Linked DNA regions of Maricaulis maris MCS10. The protein of the gene in region 1 binds, or shares a complex with, the protein of each later gene. Links are inferred from orthologs where the notes say so. Each region holds a gene or a part of one and is shown in the gene's direction. Other genes may lie near its edges. The genes, in order: tsaD and tsaB.

Region 1 (15,713 bases):
TCGTGGGGGCGGTCCAGAAACCGGCTCGTCAGCACGAATTCCGAAAACTGGTCGAAGACCTGGCCCGCATCGCTGGCGCCATGCCGCAATCGGTAGGGTGATGGGAGCAGCGTTAACTGGGTCGCCGTCGGCCATGGCGCTCTTGATCGACAGTCTCGCGATGCCAAGGTTTTACAGGTCGATCCAGGGTCGGTCCTGCAAGGGCTTCCGGCAATACGGCGCGTCGGTCGGCCTGTCGTGGGCGTCCGCAAAGTGGACTGCTGTGAGTTCACGAGAATGGTGGAGCCGAGCGGGATCGAACCGCTGACCTCGTCATTGCGAACGACGCGCTCTCCCAACTGAGCTACGGCCCCGAACCAATGTGGCGATCGGTACTTTTCCGGAACTGTGCTGTCAAGCATCCGCGTCTGGACCCGTATGCAGGTTGCAGGCTAGAAGCAAACGCAACGCTCAAGCATGAGGAAGGACGCCCATGTCCCCGATCGACGGCCTGATCATCTACATCATCCATCCGCTGTTGAATTTGCTGTGGTTTGTCGTCCTGGCGGGCGTCATTCTGAGTTGGCTGATCAGCTTCAACGTGGTGAACACCAGCAATCAGTTCGTGGCTCTGGTTTGGCGGATGACAAGTGCGATCACCGAACCGCTGCTCGCGCCGATCCGTCGCGTCCTGCCGCCACTTGGCGGAATGGATTTCTCACCGATCGTGCTGCTTTTGTTGATCGGTTTCGTCCAGGGCTACGTGCTGGTGGAGCTGGCGCGGATCTTCTGATCGGCCATGATTTCCGTGTCATCAGACGCCATTGCGGTTCAGGTCAGACTGGCCCCTGGCGCCTCTCGCGACTGTCTGGCCGGGTCACAAGCGGATGCCGCGGAACGACATTACCTCGTTGCCCGGGTCCGCGCGATTCCGGAAAAGGGCAAGGCCAATGCGGCGCTGATTGCGCTGCTGGCTCGGCAATTGGGTATTCCCAAGCGCGACATCGATGTGATACGCGGCGCGACATCGCGCATGAAGACAGTCCGCATCTCGGCCAACGGGCCTGAGCAAGACCGGATTGTCGCCCAGCTGGAGGCCTTCGCGGATGAGCGCACACCTGATTGACGGCAAGGCCATCGCGGCCGAAATCGATGCCCGGGCTGGCGAAGTCGGAGCCAAGCTCGCCAGCTCGCTTGGCCGGCCGCCCTGCCTGGCAGTCGTCCTTGTGGGCGAGGACCCGGCCAGCGACGTCTATGTCCGCAACAAGGTTCGCCGCACCGAGGCCGCCGGGCTGACTTCCATAGAGATTCGCAAATCTGCGGAAGCGACCGAGGCCGAGATCATCGCCATTGTCGAACGCCTGAATGCCGATGACGGCGTGGATGGCATTCTCGTCCAGATGCCCCTGCCGGGCCATATCGACACCAATCGCGTCATCGGTCGCATCGATCCGGACAAGGATGTCGACGGTCTGACCGAGGTGAGCGCCGGCCGGTTGGTCCTGGGCAAGCCGGGCCTGCGGCCCTGCACCCCGGCGGGCTGCGTCCTGCTGGCCGAGCGTGCCCTGGGCGATCTGTCCGGCAAATCCGTCGTGGTGATCGGGCGTTCAATACTTGTTGGCAAACCGGCTGCGCTGTTGTTTCTCGAGAAGAACGCCACCGTCACCATTGCCCACTCCCGCACCGCAGATCTGCCGAGCCTGTGCCGCACCGCCGACATTCTGGTGCCAGCCGTAGGTCGCCCGGAAATGGTGCGTGGCGATTGGGTGAAACCGGGGGCTTGTGTCCTTGATGTCGGAATCAACCGCATCGATGCGCCAGAACGCGGAGCAGGCAAGACCCGCCTGGTCGGCGACGCGGCTTTCGATGAAATTGTCGGCCATGCAGGTTGGATCACGCCGGTTCCCGGCGGCATCGGGCCCATGACCATCGCCATGTTGCTTAAAAATACCGTTATCGCTGCCGCACTTAGAGCGAAACAACCGGCCTTGGCCGACTTTTGAGCCGACTTACTCGATTTTGTAAACGGTTCGATAACGCAACCTGCATAGAATATGAGTCAGGGAGAGCTCCATGAACAACCAGCCACTACACGTTTTGCATGTCGAGGACGACTTCGCGGATGCGATGCTCGTTCAGCACGCGGTTTGCGAAGCGGGCGATCTGGACATCTCCTTTGAGGTCGCGCGCACGCTCAAGGATGCCAAGCGCTGTCTGGCCCGCGGTCAATATGACCTCATCCTGCTCGATCTTCGCCTGCCTGATTCCGTGCATCCGACCGATACGCTGGAAACCGCACAGTCCTGCGCCGGCGATACGCCGCTGATGATCCTGTCGGGCTCCATGACGATCGATGCCGACCACCTGCCGGACAGCATTTCCCGGATGGACAAGAATGCGAGCTTTCGAAGCAAGAAGGGCGAGATCCCGACTCATCTCGCGCATATGCTGCGTGAAGCAGCTGAATCGGCGGATATCCAGACCATCTGACTGAGGTCGGATGCGAATTGACGCCAAAGCTTGCTTTTTTCTTGTTCCAGCCTGAACCGCCACTACCTTCGCCCTTCCAATTGGCGAAAGGGAGAGCGCAATGGGTCAGACCGACGAGATTGACTACGAGATTGGTGGCGAAGACATCCAGTATGTCGAGATCGAACTCGATCCGGGCGAAAGCGTGGTGTCCGAAGCGGGCGCCATGATGTTCAAGGCGCCCAGCATCACCATGGAAGCGGTGTTTGGCGACGGGTCGCAGAAGAACCAGGGTGTCTGGGGCGCGCTGGCCGGCGCGGGCAAGCGCCTTCTCACCGGCGAGAGCCTGTTCATGACCGTGTTCACCCATGGTGGACAAGGCAAGGCCAAGGTGGCGTTCGCGGCGCCCTATCCGGGAACCATCATTCCTGTCCACCTGCCCGATCTCGGCGGTGAGCTGATCTGCCAGAAAGACAGCTTCCTGGCTGCCGCCAAAGGCGTTTCGGTCGGGATTGCATTACAGAAACGCATCATGACGGGCCTGTTTGGTGGTGAGGGATTCATCATGCAGCGCCTGGAGGGCGATGGCTGGGTCTTCGTCCATGCGGGTGGCACCCTGATCGAACGCGAATTGGCCGCGGGTGAGGAACTCCATGTCGATACCGGGTGTGTGGTCGCCTACACGCCGGACGTTGATTTCGAGATTGAGCGCGCCGGCAATATCAAATCCATGATCTTCGGCGGCGAAGGCGTTTTCTTTGCGCGCCTGCGCGGGCCAGGAAAGGTCTGGATCCAGTCCATGCCCTTCTCCCGCCTGGCCGGTCGGATCCTGGCCAATGTCCCGGTAACCGGATCCGGTCAGGGCGAAGGCTCGGTGCTGGGGCCACTGGGCTCAATCATGCGTGGGAATTAGAACAGCCTGAGATTCAACATGTCGGGCGGCCGGTGTCGCCCGACATAAACTATGCAGTTGACAGTCATTCGCATTCGCGGGAATAATAGTTTCACGTTATCGGGAAACTGTGTCCGGCCATGTTTGTCTGCATCTGCAACGCGCTACGCGACCGCGAGCTTCAAGCCGCCGCGGCAGATCCGTCGGTCAAGGGTGCAGCTTGCGTCTTCAAACGTTGTGACGCCAAGCCGAAATGCGGTCGTTGCCTGCCGGATGTGGCGGACATGATCGCTGCCAATCGCTTCAGTCCGGCCGATCTCGCGACCGCGGCCGAATAGTCGCGACCAATACCCATTTTCACTCGCAAACATAGTACTTTGGCCTGCGCGCAGCTTTGCGTAAGCTGTCCGCTCATGCTGCGCACGGGAGAGATTTCATGAAGGGCGATGCCAAGGTCATCGAATTGCTGAACGGAGCGCTCAAGCTGGAGCTTGCTGCGGTGAACCAGTATTTCCTGCACGCGCGCATGTTCAAGGACTGGGGCTTCGCCAAGATCGCCAAGCTGGAATACGAGGAATCCATCGACGAGATGAAGCATTCCGACATTCTGATCGAGCGCATCCTGTTCCTGGAAGGCCTCCCCAATGTCCAGGATATCGCCAAGATCTATATCGGCGAGACCCTGAAGGAATGTCTCGAGTGCGACCTCAAGGTCGAACAACGGGCGCATCCTTTCTACAAGGACGCAATCGCCTATTGCGAACAGGTCGGCGACTATGTGACTCGCAAGATATTCACCGACATTCTCGATAGCGAGGAAGAGCATATCGACTTCCTCGAGACCCAGCTCGGTCTGATCGCCAAGGTGGGCGAGGAGCGCTACATGCAGTCGCAAATGTCGCCCGGCACCGACTGACCCAGGCTGCCACACGTCAAGCGGGCTATTCCCCGACCGGCTCCGGCGTGCTTCACTCCTGCCTCGAAACGGGTGCTTGGGGGCGCGCATGTGCAAGTCAGTGACGATTCTCGCGATCGGCCTCGGTCTGGCAGCCGCTCCGCTGGCGCTGGCCTCACCGCCAATTTTCCAACCCGGTGCGCCGGGTGGAGCAGCACGGACCCTGACGCCCGAACAGTCGATCGAGATGGCGCAGACCGGACATTCGGCGGCGGATGCCCGCTTCATGCAGCACATGATTGTCCATCACGGCCAGGCCGTGGCGATGGGTGAGCTGATCGCTGACCGCACGACCAACGCGGAGATCGCCTTGATGGGCGAGCGGATCGCCCGGTCGCAGGCGTCCGAAATCGAGATGATGCGGGCCTGGTTGGAGCACCGTGGCCTTTCAACCCGAATGTCCCACGATACCGACATGCCCGGGTCCATGCCGGAACATGGGTCCCACGCCCTGGCTTCGGGCATGAATCACGCATCGCATGATGCCCCATCCGACACGCCAGTGATGCCGGGCATGTTGTCGCCAGCGCAAATGGCGCAGCTCGAAGCAGCGCGCGGCACAGACTTCGACAGCCTCTATCTCACCGGCATGATCCATCATCACCAGGGCGCCATCAACATGGTGACCGCCCTGCTGGCCGGGTCTGGCAATGGCATGGACCCGCAATTGTCCGAATTTCTGTCGGCGGTGATCGCCGACCAGGCAGCCGAGATATCCCGTATGCGGGGACTGCTCGCCGACCTTTGAACACAGCAAGTCCGAGGGGGGCTTTCATGAAACTGACACTCCGATCAATGGTCTCGATGGCAGCGCTCGGCGCAGCGATGGCGGCCTGTTCTCCTGCAGCTGAACAAGGCAGCGAGACCCCGCCATCCCGCGCAGGCCTTGCTCCCGGTCTGTTCGATGCCGGTACGGCGATCTGGAATCTCGAGCTGACGGCCTCGGTGCCGCCACCGGATGGCTTCTTCGATCTCGAAACGGTGATGATCCCGCTCAGTTTGCCGGCGGAAGCCGAGGGCGATGAAGTCACGGATGATGAAGGGACCGGCGAGACTGCCGATGCCGATGACGTGCCCGCAGACATGCCTGCAGACGGGCCTGCAGACGTGGAGGATGCCGACGAAGAGGATAGCGGGCCGGGCCTGCTCTCATTTGCGAACTCCGACCTCGCCTTCACCGGCGACCGCGTGATCATGGGCGGGTTTCATGGTTTCAATGTCTATGACGCCGCCAACCCGGATGATCCCGCCCATATCCTGTCAGTCGTCTGCCCCGGCGGACAAGGTGATGTCTCCGTACACGGCGATCTGGTCTTCTTCTCGACGGAGCAGAATCGCGGTCGCCTTGATTGTGGCAATGGCGGTGTCGAGGGCGATTCCAGCCCGGAGCGATTCCTCGGCGTGCGGATCTTCGACATCAGTGATCTGGGCGCTCCACGCCAGGTCGCCGCTGTCCAGACTTGTCGGGGATCACACACGCATACCCTTGTGCCTCACCCGACCGATGAAGACATCGCCTATATCTACGTTCAGGGCACCAGCAGTCCGCGTCCCGACAGCGAGCTCGCCGGTTGCAGTGGTGGTGAGCCCGATGAAAATCCTGATACCGCGCTCTATTCCATCGATGTCATCGAAGTCCCGCTGAATTCCCCCGAACAGGCGGCGGTCGTCAGCCGACCGCGCATTTTCACCGATTATGAAACCGGCGAAATCGCCGGTTTGTGGGCGGGAGGCGCCCTGGAAGACGGGGGCCAGACGGCGGCATCGACCGTGGCCTGTCACGACATCACGGTTTATCCGGAAATGGGCCTGGCCGGCGGCGCCTGCGGCGGCAATGGCATCCTTCTGGACATCACCGACCCGGTGAATCCGCGCCGGATTTCCGACCTTGCCGACCCGAACATGGCGTATTGGCACTCGGCCACTTTCTCCAATGACGCCAGCAAGGTCCTGTTCACCGACGAGTGGGGCGGTGGCCTGGGGGCTCGTTGTCGCGCTGAAGACCCCGAAAACTGGGGCGCCAATCTGATCGCCGACATCGTCGATGGCGAGATGGAGTTGCGAGGCTATTTCAAGATTCCCGGCGAACAGTCAGACATCGAGAACTGCGTCGCCCACAATGGTTCGCTCATCCCCGTTCCGGGGCGCGATATCATGGTGCAGGGCTGGTATAGTGGCGGTCTGTCGATCATTGACTTCACCGATAGCGAGAACCCGTTCGAGATCGCCTTCTTCGATCGTGGCCCGCTCGGTCCCGATGCCTTGCGGGTTGGCGGCTATTGGGCGGCCTACTGGCATAATGGCCGGGTCTGGGCACCGGAGATCGCGCGTGGCCTGGACGTATTCCGGCTCCACGCCAGCGGTCACCTGACCGCCAATGAAGTCGCGGCGGCCGAGTTAATCCGGTTCGACGAAGCCAACACCCAGACCCAGCTTCACATTACCTGGCCGGATGAGCCTGTCGTCGCACACGCCTATCTCGATCAGCTGGCCCGCAGTGGCGCGCTCGATGAGACGGGACTGGCAACCGTGCGCAGAGCGATCGAGGGCTGGGATGCCGGCGAAACTGATGCCGCGTCTCTGGCGGCCGCCGCCGAACTGCTGGCCGCTGCCACCGACCCGCAGGCACCGGCCGATGCGCACCGCATGGCGGAGCTCGGCGCCATGCTGATGCGTACGCGCTAGGGTAGCCGCATATACAAGGGCGGGCCGACCGGCTGGTCGACCCGCCCTTGCGCTTCCAGTTCGAATGGCTTGTCAGGCCTTGGCGTCGATATCAGCGGCGGAATGACGCTCGGGAACCTGATTGGACTCCTCGCCCCAGACGCGATTGACCTTGATGCCGCGCTTGACTGCCGGCCGGTCGCCAATCTCGGCGGCCCAGCGCTGGACATGTTTATAGTCCTGAACCGACAGGAACTCGCCGGCCTCGTAGAGAACACCGCGGGCCAGCGCGCCATACCAGGCCCAGACCGCCATGTCGGCGATCGAGTAGTCATCGCCTGCCAGAAAGCGACGCTCCGCGAGGGCTCGATCGAGCACGTCCATCTGCCGTTTCACTTCCATGGCAAAACGGTCAATCGGGTACTCCCATTTCTCCGGTGCATAGGCATAGAAATGGCCAAACCCGCCGCCCAGATAGGGAGCTGAGCCCATCTGCCAGAACAGCCAGTTCATGGCTTCGGTGCGACCAGCCGCATCGGTTGGCAGGAAGGCCCCGAACTTCTCCGCGAGGTAGAGCAGGATCGCCCCGGACTCAAAGACCCGGGTCGGTGTCTCGGTGCTGCGGTCCAGCAGGGCCGGGATCTTGGAATTCGGATTGATCTCGACAAAACCGGAGGAAAACTGCTCGCCCTCCGTGATCCGGATCAGCCAGGCGTCATATTCGGCGTCGGCATGACCGGCAGCCAGCAACTCCTCCAGCATGATCGTGACCTTCACCCCGTTCGGCGTCGCGAGGGAGTAGAGCTGAAGCGGGTGCTTGCCGACAGGCAGGGCCTTTTCATGTGTTGCCCCGGCGATAGGCCTGTTGATGTTGGCGAACCGGCCGCCGCTCTCACTATCCCACGTCCAGACCTTGGGCGGCTGGTAGTCACTGGCCTTGTTCATCAAGAAACCCTCTTTGCTTGCAGCCGAATGTAGGAAGCCAGCCGCAAAGAACAAGGCATGCTGCCCATCGCTGCGGCCAGCGGTGTGGCCTGACCAGGTAGCGTCGAAATGGTGCTGGCCGGACGAGCGGCCTCGATCGCCCCAGCCTTGAGCGCGTTCCATGCGAGCATCGACCCCCGCACCGAACGCGGATGCCGAGCTCGGGTCGAGCGGAGCGGGAACAAGGAAAAGAGCGTGCTGGCCGGACAAACGATCTCAATCGCCCCAGCCTTGAGCGCGTTCCATGCGAGCATCGACCCCCGCACCGAACGCGGATGCCGAGCTCGGGTCGAGCGGAGCGGGAGAAAGGAAAGAATGGTGCCGCTTAGGTGACTCGAACACCTGACCTACGCATTACGAATGCGTTGCTCTACCAGCTGAGCTAAAGCGGCCCATTTCATGGGCTCCGGCTGTCACCAGCCCGGAGGCGGCGGAAACTAGCCGTGAAAATCAGCGGCGGCAAGCCCTTCATCAGACCAAAATCAGCCGGTGTGGGAATGCAGTCGCAAGCGCTGGAGTACCGGTTCGGCGAGGCAATCGAAATCCGGTGGTCCCATATTGGTGACGATGAGGTCGGCCAGCGGTTTTTGCGGTTCGACATGCAGGGTGTGCATTGGTTCTACAATGGTGTCGAACTGATGTTTCACGGACTCAGGGGTCCGCCCGCGCTCGGCCACATCGCGCTGGAGTCGGCGCTCGAAGCGGACCGGTCGGGTCGCGGACACATAGACTATGAGATCGAACACGCTTGCCAGCGCCTCTGAGGCGACCGCGTGCAATCCCTCGACCACGATCAGGCTCGCAGGACGGCAATGCCGGGTTTGCGGGGCGCGGCTGTGGGTGGTGAAGTCGTATTGCGGAATATCGACGGCCTGGCCGGCTTTCAGGGCCGCAAGGTGGCTCATCAGGAGGCCGTGATCCTTGGCAGCCGGCTCGTCGAAATTGAATGTCGCCGGGTCGAAGTTCGCAAGGCTGGCGGCGTCAAGATAGTAGTCATCTTCCTTGATGACATACCCATCCGGGGCCGCATCGGCGATCGCATGGGCCAACCGGGTCTTGCCGGATGCCGACCCCCCCACAATTGCCACGAGCCTGGTCTCGGGGGGCGTGGGGCGCATTGTCGTCACGCCTTCCGGCCTTTCGGCGCATCGACCTCATCCGCATCCTCTTCTGGCACGCCCGGATCATCGGGCATGCGCGGCGTGGCCTCGGCAAAGCTGGTGGTGCGCGAGCTGGCGGAGCGGACCGGGCGCGGCGCGTCGAGCAAGGCGGTTTCCGGCACGGCGCCTGCGGCCCGCTCGAAGCGTTCATAGCGCGGATGGGTCAGGCGGTTTTCATCGCCGAACACATAGACCATCCGCTTCCAGTCATCCGGCGTATAGGCGAACAGCCGGCCCTCCGGATCAATGTCCGACCAGTCGGCATCCGCGCCGGCGTGGGAGGCGCGGGTCATCCAGCGGCGGGCAAGTTCATCCTTGCCGTCGAGGCGGGCCAGGCGGGCGGCCAGGGCGCAAAGCCGTGAAGACGGCGGGGTGCCATCCATCATGGGGTCGAGCAGGGCGCGTGCAGCTGGCGCATCGCCCTCCTCGAGGGCGATCTGGATCAGGACGAGATGGCTTTCGCGATGATCCGGGTTGAGCGCGGCGAGTGTCTTGAGGCGTTCGAGGCGCTTGGCCTTGGTGTCGGACTTGCGCAGGTCCTGGAAAGCGCGGGCCAGGGCCGGGTGTGGCGCCGCAGCCCATGCTGACTCGAGGACTTCCGATGCCCGTTTGTGCCGCCGTCCATCAGCCAGCAAGCGCGCGGCCAGGGCTGCAGCCGGCGCAAAGCCGGGGGCTGCGCGATGGGCCGATACAGCCAATTCGCGCGCGTTCTCGGAGTCGGTGCCTTCGGCCTCGACGGCCGCAGCTGTCAACAGGACCGAGCGGCGACGGCGGGCGGTGTCAGGCGCGACCTGTTTGCGGCGCTCACCCTCGGTCAGGGTGGTCAGTGCGTCGCGCCAGCGGGCCTTGGCGACCTGGGCATCGAACAGGGCGTCAAAGGCCCAGCGGGCGCCCTTGGCTTGCTGGAAGGCGTCGCCGGCATGATCAATGGTGGCCGCGAAGTCGCCGCGTTCGTTTGACAGCTGGGCCAGGCCGCGACGGGCCACGACCCGGGTCTTCTGATCGTTCAGCAGTGCTTCGTAGTGCACCTGTGCGCCTTCAAGATTGCCGGCAGACTCAGCGGCCCGGGCGGCCAGAAGGCGTGACAGGGCCGGGCGGTCCAAAAGCGCATCGGCACGGGCGGCCTGACGCACAGCGGCTTCGCCATCGCCTGCAGCAGAGGCGATCAGCGCCTTCTCCAGAGCATCATATCCCTGCTCGCGGCGACGGCGTCCCATGAAGCCCTTCACCTTGTCCGGCGAAGTCCACAACATGTAGATGCCCCACCAGACCACCAGCATCAAAAAGGCGAGGAGAATAACCAGCCCGGCCGCGACCACGAAGGGCATCTCGGTCTGCATGCCGAGGAATTCAAAGGAGGCGTGACCCGGGTTCAGCGCAAGGAAGGCGCCCAAAACAGCGGTCAGCAGGGCAAAGGCGACAGCCAGTATCAGGCGGATCATGTCGGGTCGCTTCCCTGTTCGGCAGCGCTGGCGGCGAGTGCTTCGCGCAAGGATTGCAAGCGGGCTGTCAGGTCCAGACGGGCGCGTGCCTGGATCAGCCAGTCACGGACAGTTTCCAGCGCTTCGCCTTCAAGACGCTCGGCGATGGTGACGGCCCCGATCAGATCGTTTTCGGCCAGGCGCCGCTCTGCCAATCCGGTCATGGCCAGGGGGCCGGTATCGGTATCGCTGCCATCCGTCCGGCGCACTTCAATCAGCCCGAAAAAGACCCGCCCCGGTCCGGCCGCCTCCCGGATGGCGTCACCCGGAAAACCGTTGGCCAGCTCTGCCAAAGTCGGCACACCGGCGCGGGAATAATCGGCCATCGCCGCCAGGTCGGCATTTTCGCGCCACAGACGCGACAATGCGGCCCGTTCGGCTTCAAAGCCGTCGCCGGTCTGGGCGATTTCCCGCAGAGCTGTCAGCGCCAGGGCGCGGGCTGCCAATTGCCTCGAGGCGAGCCCGGTATCGGTAGCAGGGGCCTCGGCCACAGATCGGGCCGTATTATCGGCACTGGTCTGGGCGGTTTCAGCCAGCGTTCGAATGGCTGCGAGCTCGCTCCGAAGAGCCGCGATGTCGTGGGTCAGGCTTTCAATTTGCGGATCGGTGTCGGTCGCCGGGGCCAGACCATCCACCATCGCTTCGATCTCGGTGATACGGTCGGTCATCGCCTGCAGGATCAGCGGGTCGACACCCGGGGCTGCTTCGACCTGGCTGGACTCGAGGGCTTGTTGGGACCGTGCATCGGCTAGCGCGAGGGCGGTTTCCAGTGCGGCCATCCGGGCTTCCAGCTCACTCGGATCGAAGGTCGCGCCAGCCGCAGCCGGGTTTGACTGTGCCGTCTCCAGAGCGGTGAGGCGCGCGTCGATTGCGGAGAGATCGACCGGCATCGCTTCGGCATTGCCCGACGACCTTGCCTCAAACGCGGTCATCCGTTCTGCCAGCGTGCCAAGCTCTCCTGACAGGTCCGGGGCTGTTTCCGTGGCTTCCAGGGCGGCGAGCCGGGTTTCCAGACCCGTCAGGGACTGGCTGAAAGCGGCCCGCTCGGTCGCCGCGCCGGGGTCTGGCGCGATTTCAGTCGCAGGCGGCAGGTAGCGAACGGCGCCATAGCCGATGGCCCCGCCGGCCACGGAGGCGAGCAGGAAGACCAGCCAGAGTCCAAGCGCGCCGCCGCGACGGGGCGCCTTGCCTGATTGCGCGCGCGCATCGTCGGCCGGTTCGAACTCGGCGTCGACGGGTTCCGGATCGAGAGTGTCGTTGGGATCAGCCATGATGGCCCATGATTCGTGCGAATTTGCGCCAGCTTAGGACGCGTGGCCTGCCGAGGCCAGTTCTGATGAATCGTCCAGCAGCGCCAGCAAGGCCTCTTCATTTGGCACCGATGCAGCGACCAGCGCTCCAAAGCCGGCGCCTTCCAGTGGCGCGAGGGCGTTACGTGAAATACCCAGTGCAGTCACCGAACCGAGCCAGTGATGCAGACCAAATTTGCGCAGCAGGTCGAGGAAGGTTTTGGCTCCCCGCGCCGAGTGGATCAGGACGGAGACCGGCGCGCCGGAGATCACGGCGGCGATGGCCTCCTCGCCCAGGGCATCAACGGCAACTGCGCCATAGCCGATCGCGTCGCGGACCTTGAAACCATCCGGCTTGAGCGCGCCCGAAAGGTCACCGGACACATGGATGCCGCGGACGTGGAGCAGGGAACCCTTGCCCGGATTGAGCTTTCGCCGGATGAGATTGGCCAGTGATGTGACATCGCCCTGGGCGGAATGGACGCGCTTGAACCCGATATCGCGCGCTGCCTGGGCGGTGGCGTCGGCCACAGCGAAGACCTGAATATCTCGTTCCGGGCGGCGCGGCCCCCAGGCCCGTACACCGTTGGCCGAGGTGAAGACCAGCGCCTGCACCCCGTCGAGGCTGGCATCGATGCGGGCCCTGAAATTGATGTCGAGTACCGGCGAGATGATCGGATCGATACCCATTTGCCTGAGACCGGACGCGGTCCGTTCAGCACCGGGCCAGCCGCGTGTGACCAGGACCGTCATGTATTCACCAGGGCCGCCGCAAGACCGTCGCCAGCTGCGTCGCGCACGGCACGTCCGAGGTCCTGCCCGGCCTGCCGGGCGCTGTCTGGGGTCGCATGGGTCATGTCGAATCGAATCTGTCTGCGCCAGGATTGCTGGCCATCAGGAGTCAAAACTTCCCCGATGAAGTCCATTGATACCTTATTCACATGGGCCGCGATCGGCGTCCGGCAAGAGCCGTCGAGTTCGAACAGGAAGGCGCGTTCGGCGAGGACGGCCAGTTCGGTATCGCGGTGATGCAGGCCGGCGACGTAGGAGGCGGCCTCTTCATCGCCATCGCGAATGGCCACGCCGACAGCGCCCTGGGCCGCGGCGGGCAGCATCTCGTCGGCTTCCAGCGGATCGCGGAGCGCCTCGGCTCGCCCCAATCTGTTCAACCCGGCGCGGGCGAGGAAGGTGGCGTGAATGCCGCCATCGGCCAGCTTGCCCAGCCGTGTGTCGACATTGCCGCGCAGCGGCACAACATGCAGGTCCGGGCGTTTGTGGAGCAATTGCGCCTGTCGACGCAGGCTGGCCGTGCCGATGGTGACGCCTTCGGGCAGATCGGCCAGACGCGTTTCGCCATCGCGCGCGATCAGCATGTCGCGCGGGTCCTCGCGTTCCAGCAGGGCGCCCAGCACGATCCCGTCGGGCAGGACAGTCGGCACATCCTTCATCGAATGGACCGCAAAGGCGGCGCGACCATCCAGCTGGGCTTCGTCGATCTCCTTGGTGAAGAGGCCCTTGCCGCCCGCTTCGATCAGGGTGCGGTCCTGGATGCGGTCTCCGGTCGAGACCAGGCCGAGAATGGGGAAGCAGCGCTCAGCGTCCTCGCCGGACAGGCCGCACTGCGCGGCGAGTTTCGCCTGCACGTCGCGGGCCTGGACAAGGGCCAGGGGTGAGCGGCGCGTGGCGATGGCGAGCGGTCTGGACGGCGGCTTCACGTTGCAATCATCCCGGTCTTGGGGCTAGTGGACAGCCATGGACTTAGCGCCCACCTCCCCCCAAGCGCAAGCGCGCGCACTGACCGTGCTCGGACTGGAATCCAGCTGCGACGAGACCGCGGCGGCGATCCTGCGCCGGGAAGTGGACGGGTCGGTGACCGTACTGGCTGACCGGGTGCTCGGGCAGAATGACGCCCATGCGCCGTTTGGCGGCGTGGTGCCGGAGATCGCAGCCCGGGCCCATGCCGAGGCGATGGACGGGCTGGTCAGCCAAGCGCTCGCCGAGGCGGGTCTGGCGGTAGCCGATCTGGACGGTATCGCTGCGACCTCAGGCCCGGGCCTGATCGGCGGTGTCATGGCCGCGCTGATGACCGCCAAGGGCCTGGCGCTGGGGGCAGGCAAGCCACTGATCGCGGTCAATCACCTTGAAGGCCATGCCCTGTCGCCCCGGATCTCCGAGCCGCTGGCCTTTCCCTACCTGCTCCTGCTCGTTTCCGGCGGCCATACCCAATTGCTGATCGCTGAGGGTGTTGGCGTCTACCACCGTCTCGGCTCGACGATGGATGATGCAGCCGGTGAGGCCTTCGACAAGACGGCCAAGGTGATGGGTCTGGGTTTCCCCGGCGGGCCGGCCCTCGAACGGTGTGCGCAATCGGGTGATGCGACGCGTTTCGCCCTGCCAGTGCCGCTGAAGGGCAAGCCGGGCTGTGACTTCTCATTCGCCGGCCTCAAAACCGCGGCGCGGCAGATATGGGACGGGCTCGATGCGCCATCCGACCAGGACCGCGCCGATCTTTCGGCCTGTGTCCAGGCGGCCATCGCCCGGGCGCTGTCCAGCCGCACACGCCGGGCGCTGGCCATGTTCGTCGACCGGTTTCCGGATGCCTCGCGACCCATGGCGCTGGTCGTTGCCGGCGGCGTCGCCGCCAACAAGGCCGTGCGCGCGGCGCTGGAAGACGAAGCCGCGGCGGCCGGTTTCCGGCTGGTCGCGCCGCCGATGAAATGGTGTACCGACAATGCCGCGATGATCGCGCTGGTCGGACTGGAAAAACTGGCCCGCGGTCAGATTGACGGGCTTGATGCCCCGGCGCGGGCACGCTGGCCACTGGACGGGGCGGCGGCAAAGTCCGACCCTGCCATCGGCTCCGGACGAAAGGGACCCAAGGCATGAGCGAGTATCAGAGCATTGGCGTGATCGGCGCCGGCGCCTGGGGCACGGCATTGGCGCAAACAGCGGCCAAGGCCGGGCGTGATGTCACGCTGTGGTCGTTTGAAAACGACGTCGCCGAGGCGGTGAACACGAAGCACGAGAACACCATCTACCTGCCCGATGTCGCCCTGAGTACGGCCATCGTCGCGACCACCTCTATTTCGGATCTCGATGCCTGCGATGCCATTCTCGCAGTTGCGCCGGCGCAGCACTTGCGGCGCGTTCTGGAAGGCTTCCTGCCCTATGCGCGGCCCGGCCTGCCGATCGTGCTGTGCGCCAAGGGGATCGAGCAATCCTCCCTGTCGATGATGACGCAGGTGCTCAAGGAAACCATCCCGGCCGCGCTGCCGGCCGTTCTGTCCGGGCCCAGTTTCGCGATCGACACGGCGCAGGGCCTGCCGACCGCCGTCACCCTGGCCTGTGCTGACGAGACGGTCGGCAATGCGCTGATCGAGGCGCTCGGGACCAGCCGCTTCCGACCCTATCTGGCGACCGATCTGATCGGTGCAGAGATCGGCGGGGCGGTGAAGAATGTGCTGGCAATCGGTTGCGGGATTTCCGAAGGGAAGGGTTTGGGCAAATCGGCCCATGCGGCCCTGATTTCGCGCGGCTTTGCCGAGATGACCCGACTGGCCCTGGCCCTGGGTGCCCAGCGTGAGACCCTGGCCGGCCTGTGTGGCCTCGGGGACCTTGTGCTGACCTGTTCCTCGCCGCAATCGCGCAACATGTCCTGCGGCCTGGCGCTGGGGCGCGGCGTGTCGCTGGACGATATCATGTCCGGACGCCGGGCTGTCACCGAAGGCGTGGCAAGCGCACCGGCCGTAGTCGAACTGGCCCGCCGCCATGGCGTCGAAATGCCGATCTGCGAAGCGGTCAACGAGATCCTGGCCGGTCGAGCCAGCGTCGATGACGCCA
Region 2 (8,454 bases), 3.3 Mb from region 1 along the record:
TTCAACATGTATCACCGCTACACCGTCGATGAGCACACCTTGCAAGCGCTTGGTGTGTTGCGAGAGATCGAGGACGGCCTGCATCCGTTGGATCACCCGCTGTCGACCCGATTGGCGCCGCTGATCCAGAACCGTCGCGCCCTCCATCTGGCGGTCTTGCTGCATGACACTGGCAAGGGCGCCGGTGATCAGTGCATTGAGGGGGCCGCTCGGGCCATGACTGCCTGTGAGCGTATGGGGCTGGGAGATTCCGAGACCGAGCTGGTTTCCTGGCTGATCGCGTCTCATCTGTTGATGAGTGACACCGCGCAGCGCCGTGACCTGTCCGACCCCAGGACCGTGGCTGACTTTGCTGCTGCGGTTGGTACCGTGGAGCGGTTGCGGCTTCTGACAGTCCTGACAGTTGTCGACATACGTGCGGTTGGGCCGGGTGTCTGGAATGGCTGGAAGGGCCAATTGATCCGAGAGCTCTATTCGGCAACCGAGCAGGTCCTTTCCTGTGATGGTGACAATCTGCAGCTGGCGCGCGAGACCCTGGCCGAAAAGGCCGAGTTGGCGAGGAGCCGGATCCGGCCGAGACTGGAGCGCGTCAACGCCGAGTTTGCCAGCTGGTGGACTGCCGAGCTGAATGACGCCTACTGGACGGCTTTCTCTGAGGAAGACCGCTTCCGCCATGCTGCCTTTGTACGCCATGCCCGTGATGCCGGCCGCCAGACCTCGGCAGCAGTGCGGGTTGATCGTCGGCGGGCCGCGACGGAAGTCATGATCTGGTCGCCTGATAGGGAACGGGTGTTTGCCGACATCGTCGCTGCCTTTGCCGAAGTGGGCGCTGATGTGGTCGGGGCGACCATCAACACCACTACATCGCGCCAGGTCTTCGACATCTTCTATATCCAGGATGCTGCGGGCCAGCCTTATGGCAAGCATGACGCTGTCCAGCGTCAGGCTTTGGTCGGGTATCTGCGGGAGGTCGCGACCGGCGAAGTCACGGTCCGCCGTCGCCCGGCGGCACCGCTGAAGCGGCGTGATGCGGCATTTCGGGTTACGCCCAGCGTCACCATCTCCAATGAAATCGCCGAGCAGGCGACCGTGATCGAGGCCTCGGGGCGCGACCGTCCCGGATTGCTGGCCGATCTGGCGGATGTTCTGGCCGATGAAGGCCTCGCACTGACTTCGGCCCAGATCGACGGCTATGGCGAACGCGCGACGGACGTGTTCTACGTCACTCACAAGGACGAAAAACTGGTCGATGAAGCGATCAGTGAAAGTGTCCGCAATGGGCTGTTGGCGGTGTTTTCCGAGAACGAAACAGCCTTTGACAAGAAAGCTGCGCAACGCGGCATCGCCCGGGCCCGGGCCAGTGTGTTGAGGTAGGCATGCGGCTTTTACGTTCCACGGCCATTGTCGGCGTCCTGACCATGGCGAGCCGTGTCCTCGGCCTTGTTCGCGAAATGCTGCTCGCCGCATCGCTTGGCGCCGGGGTGATCACCGACGTATTCCTGACAGCCTTCCAGTTTCCGAACCTGTTCCGGCGGATATTCGCGGAAGGCGCTTTCAATTCGGCCTTCATACCGTTGTATGCCGGCAAGCTGGAATCGGGTGAACAGGACGAGGCGATCCGCTTTGCCCGGCAAGTCATGTCGGTCTTGCTGACGTCCATGCTGGTGCTGGTCATCGCTGCGCAATTCCTGATGCCGTGGCTGATGTATGCGCTGGGGCCGGGCTTTGTTGGCGAGCCAGGACCGTTCCGGCTGGCTGTGCTGCTGACCCAGATCACCATGCCCTACCTGATGATGATGTCGCTCAGCGCGATGCTGAGCGGGGTGCTGAACTCCCACGGTCGCTTTGCGGTTGCCGCAGCGGCGCCGGTCCTGCTCAACCTGATCCTGATCGGAATATTGCTGTTCTCGCCGGCGAATGGCGAGCAGCTCGCCTTGCACCTTTCAATCGGCATCAGCCTGTCCGGTGTGGCGCAATTGGTCTGGTTGTTCGCCGCCTGCCGCGCGACCGGTCTGCGCCTGTCGGTTTCGATGCCGCGCATGACGCCGGGTGTCCGCCGCCTGATCACACTCGGCATACCCGGAGCCATCGCGGCGGGCGTGACGCAGATCAATATTCTGGTGACGTCGTCGATCGCGACGATCGAGGAAGGCGCAAAGTCGTGGCTGTATTTCGCTGACCGACTCTATCAGTTGCCGCTCGGGGTGGTTGGTATCGCCATGGGGGTGGTGCTCCTGCCGGCCCTGAGCGCACGTGTTCGTGCCGGAGAGACGCAGGCCGCTTCGAATGCAATGAACCGGGCGCTGGAAATTTCGATGGCCCTGACCCTGCCTGCGGCGACTGCACTGGCGACAATACCGGTCTTCATTGCCACGGGCCTTTACGAGCGCAACGCCTTTACCTCACAGGATGCGGTGATGGTCAGTCAGGCGTTGGTTCCGTTTGCGATCGGCTTGCCGGCATTCGTCTTGATCAAGGTCCTGTCGCCAGGATTTTTTGCGCGTGAAGACACGATGACGCCGATGAAGTTTGCGGCCATTGGAGTGGCGGTGAACCTCGCCCTGGGTCTCGGCCTGTTTTTTGGCCCGCTCGGGTTTGCCGGTCTTGCCATTGCGACCGCGGTCGCCGGCTGGGTCAATATGAGCCTGCTCGCAATCACGTTGAGCCGGCGTGGTCTCTTCGAGCCGGATATCCGATTGTTGGGCAAGCTGCCGCGCATTGTGCTGGCCTGTGCAGCCATGGCCGCCTTTCTTCTCGTCGCCGAGCATTATGCGGATGCATTGCGGATCTACCTGTTTGACTCGACCCTTCTGACACTTCTCGTTGTCTGTTGTGGTGGCCTGGGTGTTTACGGCATTGCCGCGTTGGTAACGGGCGCCTTGCGGCCCTCCGAGGTGCGCGGCGCGCTCAAGCGCTCTTGAGGCCAGGTCCTGCGCTCGTTAAGACGCGTGTTCCTGTTCGCCCTTTCCGCAAGGCCCTCCCATGAGTGACACGCCCACCGCCTACCAAGGCCCGAAACGCATCTTCTCCGGCATGCAGCCGACCGGTCGCCTGCACCTCGGCAATTATCTCGGTGCTCTGAAGAACTGGGTGGCGATGCAGGATGAGGATGAGTCCGAGCGCATCTATTGCGTGGTCGACATGCACGCCGTCACCATGCCGCATGACGCCAAGGCCTTGCCGGATGCCGTGCGCCGCGTGACGGCCGCTTACCTTGCCGCTGGTCTGGACCCGGAAAAGAACGTGATTTTTGCTCAGTCTGCGGTTCCGGCCCATGCCGAACTGGCCTGGATCCTCAATTGTGTCGCCCGTCTTGGTTGGGCCGAGCGGATGACCCAGTTCAAGGACAAGGGCGGCAAGGACCGGGAACGTGTCTCGGTCGGCCTGCTGACCTACCCGGTCCTGATGGCCGCCGATATCCTGGTCTACAAGGCGACCCATGTGCCGGTTGGCGATGACCAGAAGCAGCATCTCGAATTGTGCCGTGATGTCGCCGCTCGCTTCAATCGCGATTTCGGCGATGGTGAAGCCGTCTTCCCGATCACAGAACCGCTCATCCAGGGTCCGGGCGCCCGCATCATGAGTTTGCGTGACGGCACCGCCAAGATGTCGAAATCGGACCCGTCGGACAATTCCCGGATCAATCTCGAGGATGATGCCGACACCATTGCCCGCAAGATCAAGAAGGCCAAGACCGATCCCGAACCGCTGCCGGACTCGATCGACGGTCTGGACGGTCGTCCGGAAGCCTCGAACCTGGTCGGTATTTTCGCGGCCCTGACCGGCGGCTCCAAAGCCTCTGTCCTCGCCGAATATGGCGGCCAGGGTTTCGGCGCCTTCAAACCGGCCCTGGCCGAAGTCGCAGTCGAGTATCTCGCCCCGATCTCCGACGAATACCGTCGGCTGATCGCCGAGCCGGCCGAGATTGACCGGATCCTGAAAAAGGGCGCGGAACGGGCGCGGGCAGTGGCGGAACCGGTGATTGCCGAAGCGAAAGCGGCGATCGGTTTCTGGGGCTAGCCCATTTGCCGCACTCCCGGTCCGGCTGGAAATCGAATAAAGCATCGATTTGAGGTGGTATGGCTCGTGTCGCCCCGGGTCGTTTTCAAGCGTGTATTCGCCGCCGGCATTGATGAGGACACCATGATGAAAACAACGATTTTTCCATGCCTTCTGGCACTTGCCCTGGTGGCTTGCGGCGAGACCGACACGCATGTGGTGGAAATGTCTGCGGCCGACCATGACGGTATGGATCACGCATTATCGACGACCGATGACGGCGCACCTCTGGCTGATGACGGTGTCATGCCGGTCATCGATGTGCGGCTGGCCTGGATGCGGCCCCACCCCCAGGGGCGCGACGTGACGGCGGCCTATTTTGTGGCCGGCTTGAGCGACGGGCAAGCGGACCGGCTTGTCGAGGCGCGGATTGATGGCGCTGAACGGGTCGAACTGCATGGGCATACGATGGACGATCAGGGCATGATGCGCATGCGCCCGGTCGGTCCGCAGCGCGTGGCGGCAGAAACGCCTCTGGTTTTCGCGCCGGGTGGTCTGCATCTCATGGTGCATGGTCTTGCAGCCGCAGCCGAGGGCGACACCGCCACCGGTGTCCTGGTCTTTGAACGCGCGGGCGAGGTGCCGGTAGTGTTCGCGGTGCAGGCGGCGGCTCCTGCTGAGCCGACAGAACACTAGGCTGGTTTGGCTGACGGCAGGACGTCGACCTGTCAGGGTTAACGAGGTGTTACCGAACCCTCATTTCCTGCCATATCGCTACTCCCCGTCATTGTGGTGCTCGGTTCTTCTGACTCCGGCGGGCTGGTATAGGTCGCGGGATCATAGAGCTTTGGCGCTCGCGGCCAGAACAGACGCATCATCCAGACACCCAGTGCGACGGCCGGGATCAGAACAAGCCCGATTGCATTTTCGTCGATCAGGAAGAGCTTGGTGAAGGCGGCGGCACCGATGATCGTCAAAACCCCGCCGATTGAGGTCATGGTTGCCAGGAATTTGACCGAGGACCCCTCAATGTATCGAACCGGCCCTGGCCTGTTTTCGAGCGCGAGGTGAAGCGCGACGAGAAATTCCCGAAAGTCCCGGGCATTGGCTTCCCATTGTCCGGCCCCGGTGCAGCGCATTGAACCGAACGCGATTTCGTTGCCCGTTCTGTCTGTGACCCTGCAGACAACCTGGCTGGCCTGACCGGCCATCTCAACCGAGAGGCGGACCTGGCGGATGTCGTCGAGCCCAATGTCGGAGGCGATGCCCGGGTCGCTGTCGGAGCCTGCGTCCCGCCAGGTCAAGCTGGTCTTGTCGAGCGACAGAATCCGCAAGGGGCTGCGACCATTCCTGCGGTCGGTCAATGAGGTCAGAGCCATGATTATCCCTTTCGTGACAGGGGGTAACACGAATAGCTGGACGTGTCGTGCGGCAGACGCCAAACTCCGAACATGCAACAGAGCTCACGCAAATTCCTGGTCATCGCCGACGATAGCTCGGAGTCTCGGACCGCGCTCTATTTTGCGGCTCGACGCGCTCAAGCGACCGGCGCACACGTCTTGATTCTCGCCACGCTTGAACCGGGTGATTTCAGCCATTGGATCGGCGTTGCGGAAACCGCGAAGCAGGAAGCCGAAATTGCAGCCGAAACAGTGCTGGAATCAATGGCTGAGGATGCCGAGGCGATAACCGGTGAACGACCGGAGTTATTGCTGAGGGAGGGTGACCGTCGCGCCGTCCTGTCGCAATTGCTCGAGGAAGATCCGCTGATCTCCCTGCTCGTTCTGGCGGCGTCCGCCAACGGGGAGGGGCCGGGGCCACTTGTCACGGCGCTGGCGCGGGGCAAGGGACTGTTTTCCGGGCGCGCGGTGCCTGTCACGGTTGTACCGGGCGGGATGGACACCAAGGAAATCGACGCGCTCGTCTGATAACCACACGAGGAGTGTGGTTGAATGGCGTCCGAAAGAGCGCCAAGTGATCGGCAGGAGGCCCTGCCATGTTCATCCAGACCGAAGCGACGCCAAATCCGAACACGCTGAAATTCCTGCCCGGCCGTGAAATAGCGCCGGATGGACCGCGGGAGTTCGAAAGCGAGGAAGATGCGGCGAGTGCGCCTTTGGCGGCCGACCTGTTTCTTGTCGATGGCGTTTCAGGCGTGTTCTTCGGCGAGGACTTCATCGCCATCACCAAGACAGACGCCTATGAATGGGATCATATCAAACCCTTCCTGCTTGGCACGATCATGGATGGGCTGCAGTCTGGCCGTCCGCTGGTCGGGTCGGAAACCAATGAGACTGGACACGCCAATTACGCTGGCGAAAACGAGGGTCTGGTCAAGGAAATCATCGAACTGATCGACACCCGTGTGCGCCCGGCGGTGGCCCAGGACGGCGGCGACATCCTGTTTCACTCCTATCTGGCCGATAGTGGCATCGTGCGGCTCAAAATGCGCGGCGCCTGTTCCGGTTGCCCGTCTTCGACGATGACCCTGAAATCGGGGATCGAAAACCTGCTCAAGCACTACATCCCTGAAATCCAGTCGGTTGAAGCGGTCGAATAGGATCGGTCGGCCTACCGCGCGGCCTACCGCGTCAGACCTTCGACCTCCTGTCGAATATCCGTTAAACGGCGATCATGAACTGGTTGGCAATCGATACGACAGGCGAGCACTGCACCGCTGCGCTCCGTCTTCCGGACGGCCGTGATCATGTCCGCAGCGACCGGATCGGCCGCGGGCACGCGGAATATCTCGCTCCGTTGGTTGAAGCCCTGCTGGCAGACACCTCGACTCCGGCCACGGAATTGTCGCGCATTGGCGTGACCATCGGTCCGGGCAGTTTTGCCGGTACCCGCGTTGGCGTCGCCTTTGCCCGCGGCCTGGCGCTAGCCTGTGGCGCCGAATGTGTCGGAATTTCCAACCTGTCAGTCCTGGCCCGTCAGGCCGGACCGGATGGCCCGCTTGCCGTGTTGCACGACGCCAGGCGCGGCGAGGTGATCCTGCAGGTCTGGCAGGACGGTGCGGGCGGAGCGACGGAACGGGTCGGCCTCGCCGAGCTAGCCGACCGTATCGCCGAAAGAGGCGGGCCGATGTGCAAGGTGACGGGATCCGGCGCCGCTCTGTTGCCGCCGGGCTTCACGGATCTGGGCGTCGCGGTGATTGATCCCCGGGTCGTTTTGGCAATGACCGGCGAACTCGATCCGAAGGCCAATCCGCCCACACCCTTCTATGCAAGACCCCCGGACGCAAAACTGCCTGGCGGCGTGGCCCCGGCATGACACCCAAGGCCGAGGCAGTCGGGCCATCAAGCGCCGAAGCCCTGGCGGCCCTGCACGCGCGCTGTTTCCCGCACGGTTGGACAGCCCGGGAAATCGGTTCCCTGCTCAACCTGCCCGGCTGTATCGGGCTGGCCTGCCGGGTCGACGGGCAATTCGTGGCCCTGGCCCTGTTTCGCCAGGCATTGGATGAAGCCGAATTGCTGACCCTCGCGACCGAGCCCGATTTTCGTCGTCGCGGGCTTGCTGACATAATCCTGACAAGCGGCGAAACTCGCCTTTGCGATCAAGGAGTCGCCCGGATTTTTCTCGAAGTCTCCGAGAAGAATCCCGCCGCCGCCGCCCTGTACAAGCGCGCCGGCTATGGCGAAATCGCGCGCCGCAAGGACTATTATCGCGATGGCAGCGATGCGCGGGTGCTCGAAAAATGGCTGCGCAAAGATGGACAGACCGGCCCGTGACCGCCTATTTCTCGTCATGTCTATCAGGGGAATGATCATGCCGGATCGGATTGAGAAGCTTTGCGTCGCCAAAGGGCTGCGGATGACGGACCAGCGCCGGGTCATTGCTCGTGTGTTGTCGCAGTCTGACGACCACCCCGATGCGGAAGAATTGCACCGTCGTGCCTCCGACGAGGATCCCCGCATTTCCCTGGCGACCGTGTACCGCACGGTCCGCCTGTTCGAGGAAGCGGGCATCATCGAGCGCCATGATTTCCGTGATGGACGGTCACGGTATGAAGAAGTTGGCGATGAACACCATGATCACCTGATCGATCTGAAGTCCGGTGAAGTCATTGAATTCGTCAATGAGGAAATCGAACGGCTTCAGGAAGCGATTGCCCGCAAGCTGGGCTACAAGCTTGTCGATCACCGGCTGGAACTTTACGGCGTGCCTCTCAAGGGTGCCGACGACTAGGCGCCTGTCCGACCGGTTTCGAGGAGAGGCCATGTCCGCGCGCACGCCCGGCAAACACGCGATCATCTTCATTTTCGTGACTGTTCTGATCGACATGATCGGCTTTGGCCTGATCATACCGGTGATGCCGGACCTGATCGAGGAACTGACCGGTCTGCAGGCCAATAATGCCGCGGTGCTGGGCGCTTGGCTGATGGTCTCCTATGCCGGCATGCAATTCGTGTTCGCGCCTATCATCGGCGGATTGTCAGACCGTTTCGGTCG

What was found.
Region 2: the proteins of tsaD (region 1) and tsaB are in contact, whole or in part, in a solved structure (PDB 4WQ4), measured with the Escherichia coli proteins. The link is inferred for Maricaulis maris MCS10 from one-to-one orthologs.

What each region holds. Positions count from the first base shown.
Region 1 is NC_008347.1:39,961-55,673, reverse strand. Bases 12,805-15,713 are described here. They hold tsaD (tRNA (adenosine(37)-N6)-threonylcarbamoyltransferase complex transferase subunit TsaD), read left to right. Parts: upstream 12,805-13,667; coding sequence 13,668-14,759; downstream 14,760-15,713. Other genes in these bases: MMAR10_RS00190 (NAD(P)H-dependent glycerol-3-phosphate dehydrogenase), read left to right, coding at 14,756-15,713; hemC (hydroxymethylbilane synthase), read right to left, coding at 12,805-13,588. Outside these bases: MMAR10_RS00285 (response regulator), read left to right, coding at 1-101; MMAR10_RS00275 (YggT family protein), read left to right, coding at 473-772; MMAR10_RS00270 (DUF167 family protein), read left to right, coding at 779-1,105; bifunctional methylenetetrahydrofolate dehydrogenase/methenyltetrahydrofolate cyclohydrolase FolD, read left to right, coding at 1,086-1,982; MMAR10_RS00260 (response regulator), read left to right, coding at 2,053-2,469; MMAR10_RS00255 (TIGR00266 family protein), read left to right, coding at 2,570-3,361; MMAR10_RS00250 ((2Fe-2S)-binding protein), read left to right, coding at 3,481-3,678; bfr (bacterioferritin), read left to right, coding at 3,777-4,256; MMAR10_RS00240 (DUF305 domain-containing protein), read left to right, coding at 4,345-5,043; MMAR10_RS00235 (LVIVD repeat-containing protein), read left to right, coding at 5,070-6,980; yghU (glutathione-dependent disulfide-bond oxidoreductase), read right to left, coding at 7,053-7,904; udk (uridine kinase), read right to left, coding at 8,426-9,061; MMAR10_RS00215 (heme biosynthesis protein HemY), read right to left, coding at 9,067-10,545; MMAR10_RS00210 (hypothetical protein), read right to left, coding at 10,542-11,855; MMAR10_RS00205 (uroporphyrinogen-III synthase), read right to left, coding at 11,889-12,626; more of hemC, read right to left, coding at 12,623-12,804.
Region 2 is NC_008347.1:3,308,769-3,317,222, forward strand. The notes cover bases 5,688-8,454. They hold tsaB (tRNA (adenosine(37)-N6)-threonylcarbamoyltransferase complex dimerization subunit type 1 TsaB), read left to right. Parts: upstream 5,688-6,633; coding sequence 6,634-7,275; downstream 7,276-8,454. Other genes in these bases: MMAR10_RS15580 (universal stress protein), read left to right, coding at 5,688-5,927; MMAR10_RS17255 (NifU family protein), read left to right, coding at 5,996-6,559; MMAR10_RS15595 (GNAT family N-acetyltransferase), read left to right, coding at 7,272-7,733; MMAR10_RS15600 (Fur family transcriptional regulator), read left to right, coding at 7,771-8,190; MMAR10_RS15605 (TCR/Tet family MFS transporter), read left to right, coding at 8,222-8,454. In the rest of the region: MMAR10_RS15555 ([protein-PII] uridylyltransferase), read left to right, coding at 1-1,374; murein biosynthesis integral membrane protein MurJ, read left to right, coding at 1,377-2,921; trpS (tryptophan--tRNA ligase), read left to right, coding at 2,983-4,020; MMAR10_RS16540 (copper chaperone PCu(A)C), read left to right, coding at 4,147-4,695; MMAR10_RS15575 (hypothetical protein), read right to left, coding at 4,734-5,378; more of MMAR10_RS15580, read left to right, coding at 5,451-5,687. UniProt on the Escherichia coli protein: Required for the formation of a threonylcarbamoyl group on adenosine at position 37 (t(6)A37) in tRNAs that read codons beginning with adenine.